Pelosinus fermentans DSM 17108: one gene and its partner. The protein of the gene in region 2 interacts with the protein of the main gene of each other region in a pairwise test. Links are inferred from orthologs where the notes say so. Each region holds a gene or a part of one and is shown on either strand. Other genes may lie near its edges.

The links.
Region 1: the proteins of FR7_RS14880 (region 2) and FR7_RS17405 interact in binary tests that used the Escherichia coli proteins (3 or more experiments, as listed by UniProt). The link is inferred for Pelosinus fermentans DSM 17108 from one-to-one orthologs.

What each region holds. Positions count from the first base shown.
Region 1 is NZ_AKVN02000001.1:3,743,763-3,753,436, reverse strand. What follows is about bases 2,385-5,366. They hold FR7_RS17405 (metal-dependent transcriptional regulator), read left to right. Parts: upstream 2,385-3,652; coding sequence 3,653-4,081; downstream 4,082-5,366. Other genes in these bases: FR7_RS17400 (nucleoside recognition domain-containing protein), read right to left, coding at 4,336-5,366; FR7_RS17410 (HD-GYP domain-containing protein), read right to left, coding at 2,385-3,259. Outside these bases: buk (butyrate kinase), read left to right, coding at 91-1,179; FR7_RS17415 (phosphate acyltransferase), read left to right, coding at 1,228-2,130; more of FR7_RS17410, read right to left, coding at 2,195-2,384; more of FR7_RS17400, read right to left, coding at 5,367-5,739; FR7_RS17395 (FeoB small GTPase domain-containing protein), read right to left, coding at 5,736-6,515; FR7_RS17390 (FeoA family protein), read right to left, coding at 6,560-6,805; FR7_RS17385 (STAS domain-containing protein), read left to right, coding at 7,104-7,364; nikB (nickel ABC transporter permease), read left to right, coding at 7,809-8,750; nikC (nickel transporter permease), read left to right, coding at 8,751-9,572; FR7_RS17370 (ABC transporter substrate-binding protein), read left to right, coding at 9,636-9,674.
Region 2 is NZ_AKVN02000001.1:3,220,649-3,230,243, reverse strand. The notes cover bases 3,965-6,867. They hold FR7_RS14880 (methionine ABC transporter ATP-binding protein), read right to left. Parts: upstream 5,994-6,867; coding sequence 4,935-5,993; downstream 3,965-4,934. Other genes in these bases: hisZ (ATP phosphoribosyltransferase regulatory subunit), read left to right, coding at 6,687-6,867; FR7_RS14875 (YerC/YecD family TrpR-related protein), read left to right, coding at 6,326-6,634; FR7_RS14885 (methionine ABC transporter permease), read right to left, coding at 4,313-4,966; FR7_RS14890 (MetQ/NlpA family ABC transporter substrate-binding protein), read right to left, coding at 3,965-4,244. In the rest of the region: FR7_RS14910 (dipeptidase), read left to right, coding at 1-352; FR7_RS14905 (TetR/AcrR family transcriptional regulator), read left to right, coding at 375-1,001; FR7_RS23930 (hypothetical protein), read right to left, coding at 1,128-1,298; FR7_RS14900 (histidinol phosphate phosphatase), read left to right, coding at 1,748-2,518; FR7_RS14895 (MetQ/NlpA family ABC transporter substrate-binding protein), read right to left, coding at 2,591-3,406; more of FR7_RS14890, read right to left, coding at 3,426-3,964; more of hisZ, read left to right, coding at 6,868-7,883; FR7_RS14865 (HDIG domain-containing metalloprotein), read left to right, coding at 7,899-8,426; FR7_RS14860 (D-2-hydroxyacid dehydrogenase), read right to left, coding at 8,433-9,383; hisG (ATP phosphoribosyltransferase), read left to right, coding at 9,592-9,595. UniProt on the Escherichia coli protein: Part of the ABC transporter complex MetNIQ involved in methionine import. Responsible for energy coupling to the transport system. It has also been shown to be involved in formyl-L-methionine transport.

The DNA of each region.
Region 1 (9,674 bases), 520 kb from region 2 along the record:
AGATATTTATTGTGAATGTTACCTAATACCTTGTCAGCTTTAAAACAGTAGGATAATGGCTGACAAGGTACTAGTATCTGGAGGGGGATTATGGTTGATAATTGCCTGTTAAAAGAGAGAATCTTAGTGATTAACCCTGGAGCAACTTCTACAAAATTTGCTGTATATGATGGAGAAACGCTGCTTATCAAAAGGACTGTGGAACATTTTGCTGCCGACACCAGCCCATTTGTGAAATTGTTAGATCAGTATGAGTATCGTTTACGAATTATTTTAGAACAATTAGCAGTAGAAAAGATTGACCTTTCTACATTTAATGCAGTTGCAGCCCGTGGGGGGATATTAAAGCCTCTTAAAGGCGGAACCTATGAAATTACTCAAGAGATGGTGAATGATTTAAGAGAAGCTAAAAGAGGTGAACATGCTTCTAATTTAGGGGCTGTCATGGCTTATGGGTTAGCCGAATTTTTAAAAATTCCTTCCTATATTGTAGATCCTGTTTCCGTGGATGAGATGGAACCTGTGGCAAGGATATCCGGTCTGCCTGATTTGCCAAGGATTAGCTTGTCCCATGCATTAAATACGAAGGCTGTAGCTCGTAAAGTAGCAAAGCAGCTTGGGAAAAAATATGAAGAGATGAATCTGATTGTGGCTCATTTAGGGACAGGAATTTCTGTAACACCTCACAAGCTGGGAAGAATGATTGACGTCAATAATCCGAAAGAGGAGGGACCTCTTTCTCCTGATCGTTGTGGGGGGCTGCCGGTAGGACAGTTTTTAAGACTTGCTTTTTCTGGTACTTACACCTTTGATGAATTAAAAGAGATACTCAATCATAAAGGTGGAATGTATGCTTATCTTGGTACTGCCGATATTCGGAAAGCTTTTTCTATGGCCGCTCATGGAAATGAGGAGGCTAGCTTGGTATTGGAAGCTCTTTCCTACCAAGTAGCAAAAGAAATTGGGGGAATGGCTGCTGTATTGTCAGGTCAAGTGGAGTGTATTATTCTAACTGGGGGAATTGCTCATTCAGAACCTATTGTTAACGCTATTAAAAGCCGAGTGCAGTTTATTGCTCCTGTAATTGTAATACCAGGAGAAGAAGAGCTAGAAGCATTGGCATTTGGAACTTTAAGAGTAATTCGAGGCGAAGAAGAAGCGCAGATGTATTCAGTATAAAATGAATAAACAGTTCTGATATTGGCAGATCTTTTAGGAGGTTGTCGTTTGTATTCTAATTATCATGAAATCATAGCTGAAATTAAAAATCGTTCTTTAATCAGGATTAGTGTTGCTGTAGCACAGGATAAAGGAGTCTTGGCGGCTGTCAAACTAGCTCAAGAGGAAGGGATTGCTGAGGCTGTTTTAGTAGGAGATACTGCTCTTATTAAGCCTTTAATGGAAGAGGTTGGCTTATCTGCTGATACGCCAATTTTGCATGAAGCAAACAGTGGGAAGGCAGTAGTGCAGGCTGTTTCCTTAGTAAAGAACGGTCAAGCTCAAGTGCTGATGAAGGGATTAGTAAATAGTAGTGATTTTTTACGAGCAGTATTGCATAAAGGGGAAGGGCTGCGTACTGGAAGGCTATTAAGTCATTTAGGTGCTTTTGAGATTCCAGGTCAGAAAAAACTTTTATTTATTACTGATGGAGGTATGAATATTGCTCCTACCTTATTTGAAAAGAAGCAGATCTTGGTGAATGCAATATTGGCACTGCATGGAATGGGAATCATGATTCCTAATGTAGCATTGCTTACGGCCAATGAAATAGTTAATGAAAAAATGCCCGCCACTTTAGATGCTAAGATTTTAGTAGAGATGAGAAGCAATGGGGATTTACCTGCTAGTCTGATAGAAGGACCGATTGCCCTTGATGTGGCAGTTAGTCAAAAAGCAGCGCAGCACAAAGGGATTGACAGCAAAATAGCAGGTAATGTTGATCTAATCATGGTACCTAATATTGAGACTGGCAATGCCTTAGGAAAGTCTCTGATTTATTTTGCTAAAAGTAAAATGGCAGGTATTGTCCTAGGGGCAACACACCCCATAGTCATGACTTCACGATCTGAGACACCAGAGGGAAAGATGAATTCCATTGCCTTGGCTTGTTTAGTCAAGCCATTAGGGTAGAATGGGAAAGAATGATAGAAAAATAGAGGAAATCCTTGATGTATACAAGGATTTCCTCTATTTTTTATATCGATGTGCTTACAATGGAAAGATGAGAATTTTCTGCCAGGTTAATTTCGATAGGCGGGGAATAGGCGGTTCCATCAGGGTAGGCAATAAGACGGATTATCGGCTGACGAGGGGTATGCTCCAATAAGGAGACGACAATAGCCTTTTCTCCTGTATTTAGCAGGACCTCCATTCCTGGAAAATATAAGGCCATTTTAGATAAGAATATTTTGCCGAAATGCTCGTCAAAAGCAGTTCCTAAACCAGAGCGAATAATATCATATGCCTCTTCCAAATTCATAGCTTTACGGTATGGGCGGCACCCTGTAATCGCTTCATATACGTCGGTAATTGCCAATAAACGAGCATAATTTAGAATTTCTTCACCCTGGAGTCCTCGCGGGTATCCTGTGCCATCTATTTTTTCGTGATGCTGCCATGCCATGTGAGCAACAAGGCTTGACAGCTCCCAGCGTTTTTTCACCAATAAATTAAATCCAGATTGTGGATGCTGCTTAATGATGCCAAATTCTTTTTCTGTTAAGCGATCCGGTTTATTGATAATTTTTTTATCGACGTTCATTTTACCGACATCGTGAAGCAGGGCACCACAGGTGATTTCTTTGATTTGGGGAATGGAAAAACTACAAGAATGAGCCAATAGAGCAGCATAAATAGCACAATTTAAGGAGTGATCTAAGGTGTAGTCATCATGAGTTGCAATTCCAGTTAATTGGATGCTTATGGCGGGTTGAATAATTAATTCTTCAACGATATCAGAGGCAATAGAACTGATATCGTCTATGGCAAAGGCTTCTTTATTATGAATTTTTTCCATAGTGGAACTTAATATAGAGAAGGCCCGTTGCTGAGTTTCTACAGATAAATATTCTGGAATCGCTATATCTTCATATCTTTCGTCGTGAATAAAGAGAGTTTTTACTTTCAACCTTCGTAACTTGTGAAGGTAGACTTCCGTTAGCCTGACTCCTGAAGCAAGCAGGATATGTCCTTTTCTGCTGTAAAGGTTTCGTGCTAATATCATACCTGGGTGTACTTCCGTTAACCTAATCTGTCGCAAAATGAGAGCTCCTTTATTTTCAAAAAAATCAGCAATACATGCCTGTTAGTATATACGATGAAGAGAAATCACACAAAAAAACTTAACCGCAGATATGAGGCAGTTAAGCTTTTCATCATATGCAGCGTGGCGATCATAGATTATAAATCCTTAGACCCTATAGCTTTGCGTCCTTACCTTTCAGTAAGTTTGCCAATATATAATTTAAGAAAATAAAAATAATTGTAGTATTAAAACAAAATGATACCATATAAAAAGGGCGAATTATGTCATATTTTGAAGAAAAATAAAAAATAATTTATTGCTAAGGGTTTTATGTAGAGATTGGTATATTTTTTACGATATCATCATAGAAGTAAATAGTGGGTTTCTAACGTACGGGAGGCGGCTGTTATGCTATCACCCAGTTTGGAAGATTATTTAGAAGAATTATATCGCTTTTCTTTATATAATGATATTGTTCGGGTTACAGATATAAGCCGAAAATTGAATGTATCGCTACCCTCTGTAAGTAAAGCGTTACGTAAATTAAAAGCTGGACAATATATAAATTATCAACGCTACGGCATTATTGATCTAACTGATAAAGGGAAAAAGACCGGAAATTTCTTAGTCGAGAGAAATAAGATATTGCAGGAATTTCTCACTTTGATTTGTGCTGATTGTGATATAGCAGCAGAGGCAGAAGCTATGGAGCATTATCTTTCCAAAGAAACGATCAAATCAATTCAATTGCTCGTAAAATTTATGCAAGATCATACGGAATATTATAATATTTTTTTAGAGCACGTAATGAATCAAGAAAAGAAGGAAGAAAAATGATGTACAATATCCCTATTCTTAGCAAATTTGAGAATAGGGATATTTTTTTATGACAACCCCATTCTCTTATTTCAAGTTCGCATAGATCATTTTTTTCTTTGCGGACAAGAGTCATAAACGCTTTCATGGAATCATTAAGCCACTTATTTTTATGATACACCAAAAAAGCATTCATCTGCACTTCTTTGTGGTTCGATTGTTTTATATGTTTTTAAGGATGCGTAGAGCTTTTCTTATCAATAATCATCATCCGTCTATACTAAATTGAGTAATCGTGCTGACTGGGCTACTATAAAGCATACTATGAACGCAATGACAGTAGGAATCAGAAATGTCAAAAAGGTCCATTTCTTGCTGCCTGTTTCTTTATAAGCGGATAGCAAGGCTGTGGTGCAAGGCCAGTGAAGCAGGCAAAAGAGCATTGTGCAGACAGCGGTTAACCAAGTCCAGTTATTATTGATGAGAATATCCCGCAGTTCTTCTAAAGTACCAAACTCCATCATTTGACCAGTTGATAAATAGCACATGAGAAGAATTGGCATAACGATTTCATTAGCAGGAAGACCTAGGATAAAGGCTAAAAGAATAAAACCGTCCAGGCCAATGGCGTAAGCAAAGGGCTGCAGCCAAGCTGCTAAATAACCAATGATACTTATCTCTTCTATGTAGATATTGGCAAGCATCCACGTAATGGCACCTGCTGGTGCTGCCATGATAATGGCCCGTTTTAGGACGAAGATTGTGCGGTCAATGAGAGAACGATAAAAAATAGCGCCTAATTGGGGTTTGCGGTAAGGAGGCAGCTCTAAGACCATCGAAGAAGCTTCTCCCTTTAGCAGTGTGTGTGATAAAGCCCAAGATACAGCAAAGGTTACAAAAATTCCTAACACAACTAAGCTCGTTACTACTAGTGAGGCTACTGCAATTTGTAATTCTGATACCACCATACCGCCCATAAAAATAGTGGCGATCGCAATCAAGGTAGGAAATCGTCCATTGCATGGTACAAAGTTGTTAGTCAGCACAGCAATTAATCGTTCACGAGGAGAATCAATGATACGGCAGGAAACGACGCCAGCAGCATTACAGCCAAACCCCATGCACATGGTGAGTATTTGCTTGCCGCAAGCACGGCATTTCTTAAACATATTATCGAGATTAAAGGCTACTCTTGGTAAGTATCCTAAATCTTCCAGCAGTGTGAACAAGGGAAAGAAGATTGCCATAGGCGGCAGCATAACCGCGATAACCCAGGCGAGGCCGCGAAACATACCTAAGACTAATATACCAGTTAACCAGGAGGGAGCTCCTGCTAATTCAAACCAGATTAAAAGCTGATCCTGAAATGCAAAAAGCGTGTCAGCAATCATTTGAGAGGGAACATTTGCCCCTGCAATCGTAATCCAGAAGATGACGCTAAGTAAAGCAAACATGATAGGATAACCAAATAATCGGGAGGTTAAAACGTCGTCTAGCTTATGATCCCAACTGCGTGAATCAGTGGAATTTTTACTTACGGCTGGCCCTGCTATCATTTCAGCGTTTTGATAAATATCAGATACAATTTTATCACCTAAGTCGGGATTACTGAGGCGGATTTTTTCCGCCTCAGTGCATATTTCCTCCAGGGTGATCATAGGTTTTATTGCAGCGCTCATACAGCAACCTCCTGTAAGCGTGTTGAATGCAGATCAAAATCAAGATATTGACTGATGCTGTTGATAAAAGCTTTATCTCCATCTAATAATCGCAGCGCTACCCAGCGAGGGTTGAGATTCGAGCCGATTAATCTTGATACTTTTGGCAGAAGTTGTTGAATAGCATTTTCCACTTCAGAAGAATAGTTAATCTGTCTGGGAGCTGGGGTGCAAAGCCCTGTAGACATTTCATATAACTTTTGACGCAGGGTGTCGAGACCTTTTCCATTACGGGCAGCAGTGGCAACAACTGGTACACCTAAATCTTTTTGTAAAGCAGAGATATCGATCTTAATATTTTTCTTTTCTGCTTCATCAATCAGATTGACGCAAACAATAATCTTCGGTGTGATTTCCATGACTTGCAATGCCAAATTAAGATTGCGTTCAAGGCAGGTAGCATCTAATACTACTAGTGTTGCATCCGGTTTGCCAAAACAAATAAAGTCTCTGGCAACTTGCTCTTCTACTGTATGGGCTAAGATCGAATAAGTGCCAGGTAAGTCGATCATTAAAAAAGAGCGATCGAGATACGTAAAACTTCCTTGAGCATTATCAACGGTTTTTCCAGGCCAATTTCCTGTGTGCTGATGTAAGCCGGTTAGCGCATTAAAAACAGTGCTTTTTCCTACGTTAGGATTACCAGCTAAAGCTACCGTAAATTGCCCAGGAGTCGTTGAAATTCCAAAATGCTCACTCAGAAATTTCTGATGTTCTTCAATCGTAGAATTGCTCATTCTCATTCTCCTCCTAAATTTGTTGGCTACAGTTATAACCAGGATTACATCGGATTCACATGAATTTGACTGGCGTCTTCACTGCGCAAAGCAATGAGAGTATCACGTACCATATAGGCTACAGGGTCACCTGCTGGGCTTTTGCGAATGCATTGGACAGGCGTTCCTGGTACCATACCTAAGTCTAGAATGCGGCGGCGCAGTAAGCCTTGTAAATTAAGGGATACGATCTGGCATACAGATCCTATGCCCAGTGTTGATAATGGAATTGTTGTTAATGCAGTATTCATTATAAATCCTCCTTTGGCAAAATGGTTTCATATTAGCCATGGCTAACATTTATAGGAAAAAATATGGTTAGCCGCGGCTAACATATAAGTAAGGGAATCTAATTTAGTATATGAACAGCAAAAGATTTGGTTACTTGCATTCACTTGATTAATAATATAAATATTTGACAGATGTTTTAATTATTGTTAAAATGATAATGATTATCAATAATTAAAAGAAAAATAAGATGGTTATGCTCATAAAACATATAAACATGAAGTGAATTTGTTTATTTAAGGTTTAAAAGGAGGAAGATGGATGTCTGTATGGGTAACAACTGATAACCGACAAGTATATATGAATGTAAGCGGTGATGTATTTGTAGAGCATCTTAATTTTCTGGAGCAAAATATGCTGAAGCATTTGCAGTATGGGTATCGGCGTATTGTGGTTAATATTAATAATATCGGACATCTTGATCATGATGGTATCCATGTTTTTCAATATGTGCGTGAAAAGATGCTAAAGCATGGCGGAGAATTGATTATTGAAGATGAAAAAGGGAAATTAGCCATTTAATTCATGTCGGATGGAATGACATCTTGCTTAATAACATGAGATTTTAAAGGGGATTTCCTCCGTTTATCTATTTATTGCAAAAAACTCCAACAGTTGACAAAGAGCGGATTCTATTGTAAAGTATCGATGAGAATGGCTATTACAATTATATATTGCTGGTATAGGTGCCCTTCGGGGCTTAATAGGGAAGTTTGGTTCAATGCCGACACGGTCCCGCCACTGTAATGAGGAGCAAACCCATGTTGTGCCACTGAGATGATATCTTGGGAAGGTTTGGGGGAGTGATGATCCAGAGTCAGGAGAACTGCCTATATAACAAATCACCGATATGACCTGCGAGAGATGGGGATGGGATTTATGCGAATTGTCGTATTGTTTTCTGCTTGCGTTTTACTCTCGGTTTATGCCGAGAGTTTTTTTATTTTATAGAGAGGAGAGGGTGATTTGAAGGGAAAAGAACTCGTACATCGTTTAATGCAGATGCTTATTACTCTTTTCGGTGTGAGTCTGCTGACATTTTCTCTGATGTATCTGTCACCGGGTGATCCGGTAGAGATGCTGTTGGAGGTAGCTGACACAATTGTTTCAGAGGATACAATTGCCGAGACGCGGGCACAGCTTGGATTGGACAAACCATTTCATGTACAGTATTTCCGCTGGCTCGCAGGTGTCTTACAGGGAGACATGGGCATGTCGTATTCGGCAAAAATGCCCGTAGCTGACCGACTCTGGCAAAGCCTGCCGGGAACTATGGTGCTTGCTGCCTCGGCGACGGTGACAATGCTTCTGATCTCGGTTCCGTGCGGGATACTATCGGCTGTATATCGAAACCGCCCGCTGGATTATCTTATTCGCGGCACTTCGTTTTTGGGCGTATCCATGCCGAGCTTTTGGGTAGGACTCATTTTGTTGTATGTTTTGGGGCTGAAGCTGAGATTGTTTCCGATAGCGGGCGGAGAGGTATCATTCGACAGGATGATTCTTCCCACGTTGACGCTGGCCATTGCGATGGCAGCTAAATATACGCGGCAGGTGCGTACAGCGGTTTTAGAGGAACTGGGACAGGAATATATCACCGGAGCACGGATACGAGGATTTCCTATGCACAAAATTCTCTGGCGCCATGTGCTGCCAAATGCATGCTTGCCGCTTATTACGCTTTTAGGCCTGCAAATTGGCTGGCTTCTGGGCGGCGTGGCTGTCATTGAGATGGTCTTTTCCTGGCCCGGACTTGGCAAAATGGCAGTACATGCCATTGAGATGCGTGACTATCCTTTGGTACAGGGGTTTGTTCTCTGGATTGCAGTTTTGTATATGGGGATCAATTTGTTGGTCGATATTTCCTATACGTATCTTGACCCGCGGCTGAAGAAAGGGGGATGCTGAATGGGAAATTTGACAAAGGATAAGTTCTTGTTCTGGCTTTATACATTTTTTGTCCTTTTGATTCTCGGCTTTGCAATTTTTGCGCCATGGTTGGCTCCTTACGATCCGTATGATGCGGTGATGCGGCATTCCCTGCAGGCACCCTCTGATGAGCACTTGTTTGGGACGGACAAGCTAGGGCGGGATTGTTTGTCACGTATTATTTATGGGGCACGCACTTCGCTGATGATGACGCTGTCGCTGGTCGCCGTGATAACGGTGGTGGGAACTTTTATTGGCGTGTTGGCGGGCTACATGGGGGGAAAGGTAGATACCGTACTTATGCGCATTGTCGATATGATGCTGGCTTTTCCAGGAATCGTGCTGGCTATTGCTATTGCCGGCATGCTGGGCGGCAATATCATCAATGCAATTTTGGCGTTGGCGGCGGTCAGCTGGACTAAGTACGCTCGTTTGGGGCGCAGCCTTACGCTAAAGCTGCGTCAGCGTGACTTTATTGCCGCGGCTGTAACAAGCGGGTCAAGACCGCTCCATATTCTATGGCGCCATATTTTACCCAATATCCTGCCGACAATTGTTGTGACGGCCGCGATGGACATCGGTACAATGATCATGGAATTGTCCGGGTTGTCCTTTTTGGGTTTTGGCGCGCAGCCGCCGACGCCGGAATGGGGTCTTATGCTCAATGAGGGAAGACAGCATATCCAAACAGCTCCTTGGCTGATGCTTTATCCGGGGGCAGCAATTCTGATGGTAGTAACAATTTTTAATCTATGGGGAGACAGCCTGCGCGATATCATGGACCCGCAGCGGGCAAATTGAATAAATACAGATGAGAAAGGATGAGATTTCTTGAAAAGATTAGGAAAGTTAACCTGGGTACTTATGATAGTGTGTTTGGCGGCGGTCTTTATAGCGGGGTGC
Region 2 (9,595 bases):
TGCTCGTGCAATCAGGGGGCATCGGCGTAATTTGACAGATGATATGATTACTCTGCTGGCGCAAAAAGGGGGAATTATGGGAATCAATTTTTCAGGGAACTTTTTGGCTGGATCAAATTGGAGCAGAGTGGATGATATGGTACGCCATATTAAACATATTGTGAAGATTGGCGGTATTGATATAGTGGCTTTAGGAACGGATTTCGACGGTATTGAATACCAGTTGGAAATCTCTCATCTTGGCAATATTGATAAATTAATAAAGGCACTTGTTTGTAATGGGTTTACCACAGGCGATATCGAAAAAATTTGTTATAAGAATGCAATTAGTATTATTAAAGAATGTTTATGAAATTCGTACTTTGGAGGCAGAAATGAAGCATATTCGTGAAAATATTGGTTTCCATGATTCACAAAATAAACGACAGCAGATACTTGAGGCAGCTTATGCTGTATTTTCCAGCAAAGGTTATCATAGAGCTACAGTAGATGAAATTATTGCTTTAGCCGATACTGGTAAAGGTACAGTATATAATTATTTCGTTAATAAAGAACAGCTTTTTTATACGCTGATTAAGGAATGCAGTATGCCTTTTCAAGTCATTATTGAAGGTATTGTTAATTCTTCTGAGCCTCCTTTAGAAAAAGTAGAAACAATAATTAAAGCATTTCTGGAATTTTATGCAAAGCATGCTAACTTATGGCGTGTTATGATGCATGAAGTGCGTGGATTTGGTGCTGCCGGATCATCAAATTTTACCCAAGAGCAATTAGATAAATATCAAGCCTGTTTTTGTGAGACGATTGGTATGATTGAAAAAGTATTATTAGAAGCCCAAAGTAAAGGATTTATTCGTGAAAGCTGTGACGCTACTCGGGCTGCTCATGGTTTATTTAGTGTTATCGTTACCTTTGTATTTCGCGATTTTGTGGATGAAAATATTGGTGAAACGGCGCATACCATTGCGGAACTCTTTTTGTATGGCGCAGCTGAACGGTAAAAAATTTGGAAATAATTGACTGAACAGTCAAAGAGTCTAAGGCAGTTATGGTAGAATAAAAATAAGGACTTGACCCGCAGGGGCAAGTCCTTATTTTATATGATTTTTGCTGCGGCACTTAAAGCTTTAATTAAGTTGTTTGGTTATGAAAAACACAACCGCTAATAAAGGGAAAATAACCAGCAGCAACGGATTTCCGCTTTGGACTAAGAGAAATAATAAGCTAGCAGCTAATAAAGGAATAACTACCCAAATACAGAAGGCGGAAAAGAGATCGCTGATCCTTTCTCTGGCCATAGTGAAAACCTCCTGCTGTGGTATTATCCGTACAATATTTATTGTACTATTCAATGTGACAAGCACATTGGCTGATGTTATACATATGAAATTATGGATTCCATTACCTTGTACATTGGAATCATCTCCCTAGCATCTAACATTGGCAGATCTTCTTCATTGTTCAATGGAATCACCCCCTATATTAATATCATACAGTCACGTTAAAAAGGAGCGTATTTATTAAGCTTGTCTTAAGTATAATACAAAGAAAAACATTCTTCAAGAGTTTCGAATGTATATATGACAAATATTTTAATAGTATATAAAAATACAATGAGATACAATGTGGATTAATTTTTCAAAAATTTATGGATAAATAGTAAAAAGGTTCTAAGCAGGATTTTTTTTATTTTTGTATAAAATAAGAAAATGAGATAAAATTGATGTAAAAATCCAGGAGGTAAAAAATGTTATTTGATAGTCATATGCACACCTGTTTCTCTACAGATTCAAAAATGAAAATGACTGATGCTGTAGCAAGGGCAGAGGAATTAAATATAGGAATTATTATTACGGAACATATGGATATTGCATATCCTGAACCGATGGCGTTTATTTTTGATGTAGAAAAATATTTTTCCCAGTATGCTGCGTATCGTAATGAAAAAGTTCTGCTAGGCATAGAAATAGGTATGCGTTCGGATTGTTTAGAAGAAAATTGTCGATTAGTGGAAAAGTATCCTTTTGACTATGTGATTGGGTCGGTACATGTAATTGATAATATTGATCTATATACTCCAGAATTTTATCAAGGAAGAAGTAAACAAGAAGCATATGAACATTATTTTAATGCCATGAAACAATGTGTGACCTGTTATGATGGTATCCATAGTTTAGGACATATTGATTATATTGCCAGATATGCACGTTTTGCAGATCCAGAAATCTACTATAATGAATTTAGCGATTGTATTGATGAGATTCTAACGGTCTTAGCCCAGAAAGAAAAAGCCCTGGAGATTAATACTAGACGCTTGGGGAATAAAGCAGCAGTAGAGACGATAATGCCGATCTATAAGCGCTTTAATGAACTGGGAGGACGTATTGTAACAATTGGGTCCGATGCTCACCACGTCAATGATGTTGGCAGAGATCTACAGGCAGGGTTAGAAATTGCGGAACGCTCCAATTTGAATGTTGTATACTTCAAAGAGGGGAAGCCTCAGTTTCAGAAATAAACGAATGGGCAGCTTCCTCCAATTGCCAGATGGTAAAAGTATCCCCTCCATATACTCATGGAGGGGATACTTTTACCAAGCTGTTATTACGGTACCTTGAAAATGTTCAGCCACAAAGGTTTTAACCTCCTGTGACTGATAGGCTGTAATGATTTTTTTCAGGTCATTATGATTGACATCTTTAGTACCAGCGACTAAAAGATTTATATATGGTGAATATATATCTTCTAATAGTAGTGCATCTCTGGTTGGCAGCAAGTCAATTTCCGCAGCATAATTGGCATTGATAAGGACAATATCTACCTTATCGATCGCCGAAGTGATCTGTGTGGCATCCATTTGTATAAAACTAAGATTCTTAGGATTCTCTACAATATCATCAAGGGTTCTTAGAGAATCTGTTGTTTTTCTGCAGACAATAAGACCAGCTTTTTCCAATAGCAGCAGGGCTCGACTGCCATTCCATAAATCCTGGGGAATAGCAGCTTTACTGCCTGTTTGCAATGCGCTAAGATTATGAATTTTTTTAGCATAGATCCCCATCGGGAATAGAAACGTTTTAGCAATCGGAGCAATCGCATAGTTGTGATCATCAAGAACTCTATCAAGATAAGGTTGATTCTGAAAACTATTAAGACTTATTTCTCCGCGGTGTAAAGACCCATTGAGCTTGCTATAATCAGTAAATACAACAATTTGCAGATCAATACCATCTTTTGCGACGATCGTTTTAACTAGGTTCATAATTGCAAAATGGGGACCGGCTGAAACCCCTACTTTTATTGGTCTGTATACACGACTCATATGTAATGAACTATGCCATGACAGCAATGCCGCGATACTTGCCAGTATAAGAAAAGTAGTAACGATTTGCAGCCGCTTCCCCATAAAGATCCCTCCAGAATGATTAGAATGCTGGTATTACAGCACCTTGATATTTTTCATTAATGAATTTTTTAACTTCGTCAGATGTTAGAGCTTTAGTTAATTTCTGAATTTCAGGGCGATTTTCGTCACCTTTACGTACGGTCAAGATATTCGCATAGGGAGAATCTTTTGGTTCGAGGAAGAGAGCATCTTTAGTTGGTACCAATTTAGCTTCCAGTGCATAGTTGGTATTGATGACAGCAATGGTCACATCTTCAAGTACACGAGGAAGTTGAGGAGCCTCTAATTCACTAATTTGAATGTTTTTAGAATTGGTTACAATATCACTTACAGTAGCGCTAACGCCTACGCCGTCTTTTAATTTAATAAGTCCTGCTTTTTCTAAGATCGCTAGAGCACGACCGCCATTTGTAGGATCATTAGGGATAGCTACTTTAGCACCAGTTGCCAATTCATTCAAATTTTTAATTTTCTTTGAATAAATTCCCATTGGCTCAATGTGAACGGCAGCAGTATAGGTTAATGCCAAATTACGTTCTGTCGAGAATTTATTTAAGTAAGGAATATGCTGGAAGAAGTTTGCATCCAATTCCTTTTCGGCTACTGCAATATTTGGTTTTACATAATCCGTAAACTCAACAATCTGTAAGTCGATTCCCTCTTTAGCTAAGATTGGTTTTACTACATTTAAAATTTCCGAATGAGGAACAGGAGTAGCACCAACTTTTAATACAGTAGTTTTAGCAGCAGGAGCAGCAGGAGCTTCTTTTTGACCGCAACCGCTTACTAATAGTCCTAGACTAAGAATTCCAATAAGAACAAGAAATAGCTTTTTCATAATAATAACCCTCCTAAGTTTATTTGGTGTTTTTTATAGAAAGCCCAAATCAGTAAATTAGGCTGCTTCTATTTCTTGTTGAGACGATTCGATATATAGTCACCAGTGGATTGAACAATTTGTACTTGAGCAATTAAAATAACCACCGTAATTAACATGATATCGGCACGAAAGCGCTGGTAACCATAACGAATTGCTAAATCACCTAAACCACCGCCGCCAATTGCTCCTGCCATTGCTGAGTAGCCAATCAGACTAATAATAGTGAGGGTGAGTCCTAAAACAATCGCAGGTAAGGACTCAGGAATGAGAACCTTTGTAATGATTTCTCTTGGGGATGCTCCCATAGCTTGGGCAGCTTCGATTACGCCGTAGTCCACTTCTTTAAGGGCTGATTCTACGATACGAGCCACAAAAGGAATGGCAGCAATACTTAATGGTACAATGGCGGCATTCGTTCCAATGGATGTACCTACCAGTAACCTGGTTACCGGTATAATTGCCACCATTAGAATAATGAATGGTGTAGAGCGGGTTGCGTTTACAATAGCACCTAAGATTCGATTGAGAGGCGTATTCTCTAAAATATGTCCTTTGTTAGTAGTAACTAGTATAATGCCCAGGGGTATGCCTAATAGCGCAGAAATAAAACTAGACACAGCAACCATATACGTGGTTTCCCATAAGGACTTAGCCAACAGCACGAGCATTTCTTGCGACATAGCCAATCACCTCAATTCCTAATTCACGTGTTTTTAAATAACTAAGGGCTTGCTGCAAAGAGGCTTGCTCGCCCGACAATTCTACAATTAATGTACCGAAAGGTATGGTTTGAATATGATCAATATTTCCGTACAAAATACTAGCATCAATAGCAAAGCGGCGAATCATGCTGGATATAACCGGCTCTTCTGTAGAATGTCCAATAAAAGACAAGCGCAATATTAAATTACTGTCAGCAGATGGTTCCGATGCCAGAGTAATCTCTTTAAAAAAGTCAGGCAGGTTATGATTAATAATAGAACTAATAAATTCCTTTGTGGTATTGGATTGCGGCTGGGTAAAAATATCAATGACCTTACCTTGCTCAATGATCTTACCACCCTCAATTACAGCGACTTGGTTACAAATCTCTTTAATGACCTGCATTTCATGGGTAATAAGGACGATGGTAAGTTGGAATTTACGATTAATATCTTTTAAGAGCTCTAAAATCGATTTTGTGGTTTGCGGGTCGAGAGCTGAAGTCGCTTCATCGCATAATAATACTTTAGGATGGTTAGCCAAAGCTCTTGCAATGCCCACTCGCTGTTTTTGTCCGCCACTTAATTGTGCCGGATATTGATCTTTTTTATCACTTAACCCTACCAATTCTAATAGATGCAATACTTCTTTATCAATTTCTTCTTTACTGCGTTTCGCCAATTCCAAGGGAAAGGCAATGTTTTGGTATACAGTACGTGAAGATAATAGATTGAAATGTTGAAAGATCATGCCAATCTTTTTACGTTGTTCTCGGAGTTCTTGCTCGTTTAATGAAGTTAATTCTTGACCATCTACTGTAACAATACCTTTAGTAGGGCTTTCTAGCATATTGATGCAGCGAACCAATGTGCTTTTTCCTGCACCACTGGTTCCAATTATGCCGAAAATTTCTCCTTGTTTCACTGATAAATTAACGCCTCGTAAGGCATGAATGGTACCGTTGTCGCTTTGATAGACTTTTTCTATATCCTGCAGTTTAATCAATGGAATAGCTCCCTTCCTGTTCTTGCTGAAATAACAAAAAAACCGCTTCATAAATGAAGCGTATTATCGAACTGAATCGCGCTTCATCTACCAGGAATTAATCCTGTGGAGTTGGCACCGTTTCACAAAGTGAATGGTTGCCGCAGCTTCATTGGGCCATTCCCTCAACTGCTCTTGATGAAAGATATTAACTTGCTAATGAATATATTAGCAGTTCTATAAAATAGTGTCAAGAAAAAAATGACTTTGCAAATGGGAAATCATAATGATATAATTTCACTAAGTAAAGCTTAAAAGTAATAAAGGATTTAATAGAATGGGGGAAAAGAAAAATGCCTACAAATCCCAAATTGAAAGATGACCTAACAGATCAGTTATTTCGTTCTATTTTATTGTTAGAAAATCAAGAAGAATGTTATCAATTTTTTGAAGATATTTGTACCGTAAGTGAATTGAAATCTCTTGCCCAACGCATGGAAGTAGCTCGTATGTTAAGAGCTGGTCATACGTATGATGACATTGTAGACAAAACAGGGGCTAGTACTGCAACAATTAGTCGGGTAAAGCGTTGTTTACATTATGGTGCTGACGGGTATAAGTTTATGTTAGAAAGACTCGAAGGTCAAGAAGATCACAAATAAAAGAGCAGCATACAAAGTACTGCTAAGAGAACATTAAATTACTGGGATAGGGGTGTTTCTATTTATGAAGCAACATGAATTTGTTCCTCAGGTTCCATATGGAACAAGAGATTTCTTACCGAGAGAGGCTAGTCAGAAACGTGCTGTGGAAGGGGCTTTGGCTCAGTTATTTGCAAATTGGGGATATGATGAAGTTGTTACTCCCACAATTGAATATTTGGAAACGATGACTGTTGGAGTAGGCAACGACTTAGATCAGCATATGTTTAAATTCTTTGATAAAAATAATCGTATATTGGCACTTCGCCCAGATATGACAACTCCTATGGCCCGTGTGGCAGCTACCCGATTTAAAGGTAGTCCAAGCCCAATGAAACTATTTTATATAACGAATGTCTTTCGCTATGAACAAGCTCAAGCAGGGAGGCAATGTGAATTTTATCAGGCCGGAGTGGAAATTATGGGTGCATCAGAGCCGGCAGCTGACGCGGAGGTCATTGCTTTAGCAGTGGAATCGATGTTGAAATCTGGTTTGCAGAAATTTCAAATTGGTTTAGGGCAAGTTGATTTTATTAATGGAATTATGGAGCAGAGTGAACTTTCTCTTGTGCAGCGGCAGCAGATTAAACATGCGATGGTAACGCGAGATTTAGTGGGATTAGGTGAAATACTCGTTAAGAGCGGTCTTAGCCAAAGTGATCAGACTTTACTGAAACATATTCCATTACTTCATGGCAGAGAAGATATGCTCAAACAAGCCTATAGCATGGTAACAAATGATAAAAGTCGCAGAGCCTTAGATAACTTAGCCAATATTTATCACCTATTAGAGAACTATGGTGTTTCCAAATATGTTGACTTTGATTTAGGAATCATTCGTGATTTTGAGTATTATACAGGGATGGTATTTGAAGGGTATACGGCAGGACTTGGATTTCCGATCTGTGGTGGTGGGCGGTACGATACTATGTTAAATTCATTTGGTATGAATTGTGGGGCTACTGGCTTTGCCTTAGGTATTGAACGAGTACTATTAGCATTAGAGCGTCAGGGGATTGACGGTACTCAAAATTGTAAAGGTGTTTATATTGGATGGAATAAAGAAAACCTGGTGAAAGCAATAAAACAGGCTGATACTTTGCGTGATTCAGGGTGCAGCGTAGAATTAGCCGTTATTCCGGAATCTTCTGCACAAGCAAAAGAGAGTCAGAAACGTAAAGGCTATGCAAAGCTGGTGTACGTAGAATAATGGGTGGTTCAATAGATGTTACATAGAATAAAGCAGGTGTTTGCTGCACTTACCGCTTCGATTACACCAAAAGATAGAGACTTTATTGAGCAGCATTTAAACTTGAAAGCACAAAGTTTGTTTTGGGCGATGAATGTGCCAGATCAGCGGCATGTTCTGAATGTGGCATATACAGCACTGCGCTTAGCAGATCATCATTCAAATGTAAATATTAATCTATTGGTGAAATGCGCCTTACTTCATGATGTAGGAAAAGTGAAAGGCGATGTTAGTACAGTTGATAAAATCATAACTGTTATAGGAGATTGTTTTTTCCCAAATCAATTAAGAAAATGGGGAAAGCAGGGGCGAGGAAGTAAGGTCGCAAATCTTCGCCATGCGTTTTATATTTATTTTCATCATGCGGCTATTAGTGCTGGTATGTTGAGGGAAATTGGTGAGAGTCCTGAGATGATTGATATAATCGCTAACCATCATAAAACTCCAGCAGAAAATGATCCACTGGAGTTAACGCTGCTTAGAGAGTCTGACAATATGCATTGAAAAAGGTCAATATCCTTTTATCTTGTCAATGATATTTAACATTTCTTTGTTTTGCTGAAATCTGGACAGGTTATCGGCGAAAAGCTTCACAGCCCTGTCCAGGTAGCTTGGTGATAGGGCTGCTACATGAGGGGTAATGATTACATTTTGCATATCCCATAGAGGGGAAGAATCAGAAAGAGGCTCTTCATCAAAAACGTCTAGACATGCACCTTTTATCAAGCCTTGCTCTAAAGCGGTTATCAAATCATCTTGTTTAATGATACCGCCTCGGGCAATGTTGATGAAATAAGCAGATGGTTTCATAACGGAAAACTCGTTTATCGTAAATAAATGTTTCGTTTCATTTAATAAAGGCAGGGCTGTGACTACAAAATCTGAAAGTGAAAGCAGTTCATGGAGTTTTTCAGGAGGATAGAGCTCATCAACGAATAACTCTTTTGTCATGGTTTGTTTGCTGGCGACAACTTTCATTCCCAGACCTTTGGCCTTTTTAGCAATTTCTCGTCCGATACTGCCAAGACCTACGATACCGATGGTTTTGTCATGAATTTCTTCAACGATTGTCCGCTTCCATTGGTGCTTTGCTTGCTGCCGAATAAATACATCCAATCCTCTCGTAAAAACGAGCATCATAGCAAAAACATGTTCTGAAACCGGAATGCCATGAATACCTCTTGAATTGGTTATTATCGTGTTGGCATTTTGAATTTCAGGAAAGATCAAACCTTCAACTCCTGCGCTTAGGCTATGTATCCATGTTAATTTAGGGGCAGCAAGGTAGAGGGGACGGACATCCATGGACCCCCAAGGAACTAAAATATCAATGTCTCGAATGTGCTCTGCAGCTTTTTCATAATCACATGTTATGATGTTGCTGTTAGGAGCACTACTTTGAATTATTTTCATATGACGGTCTGCTAAGTTGTTGATTACAAGAATATTTAAGTTGGGCATAAGATGACACCCCTTTATGTATATTTTAAAACTGAATCTTAGGGTCTATAACTTACTGGTTCAAAATAAAAGTTTTACTATTCTTATGAGAGATGATTCTACATATGCATCTAAAAATCCTACATTTATATTGACGAATATTTTAACAAATGATAATATAGCACTATGTTAATGCTTTAAACAACTAAAGTAATTTAGGAGGATCTTCATGA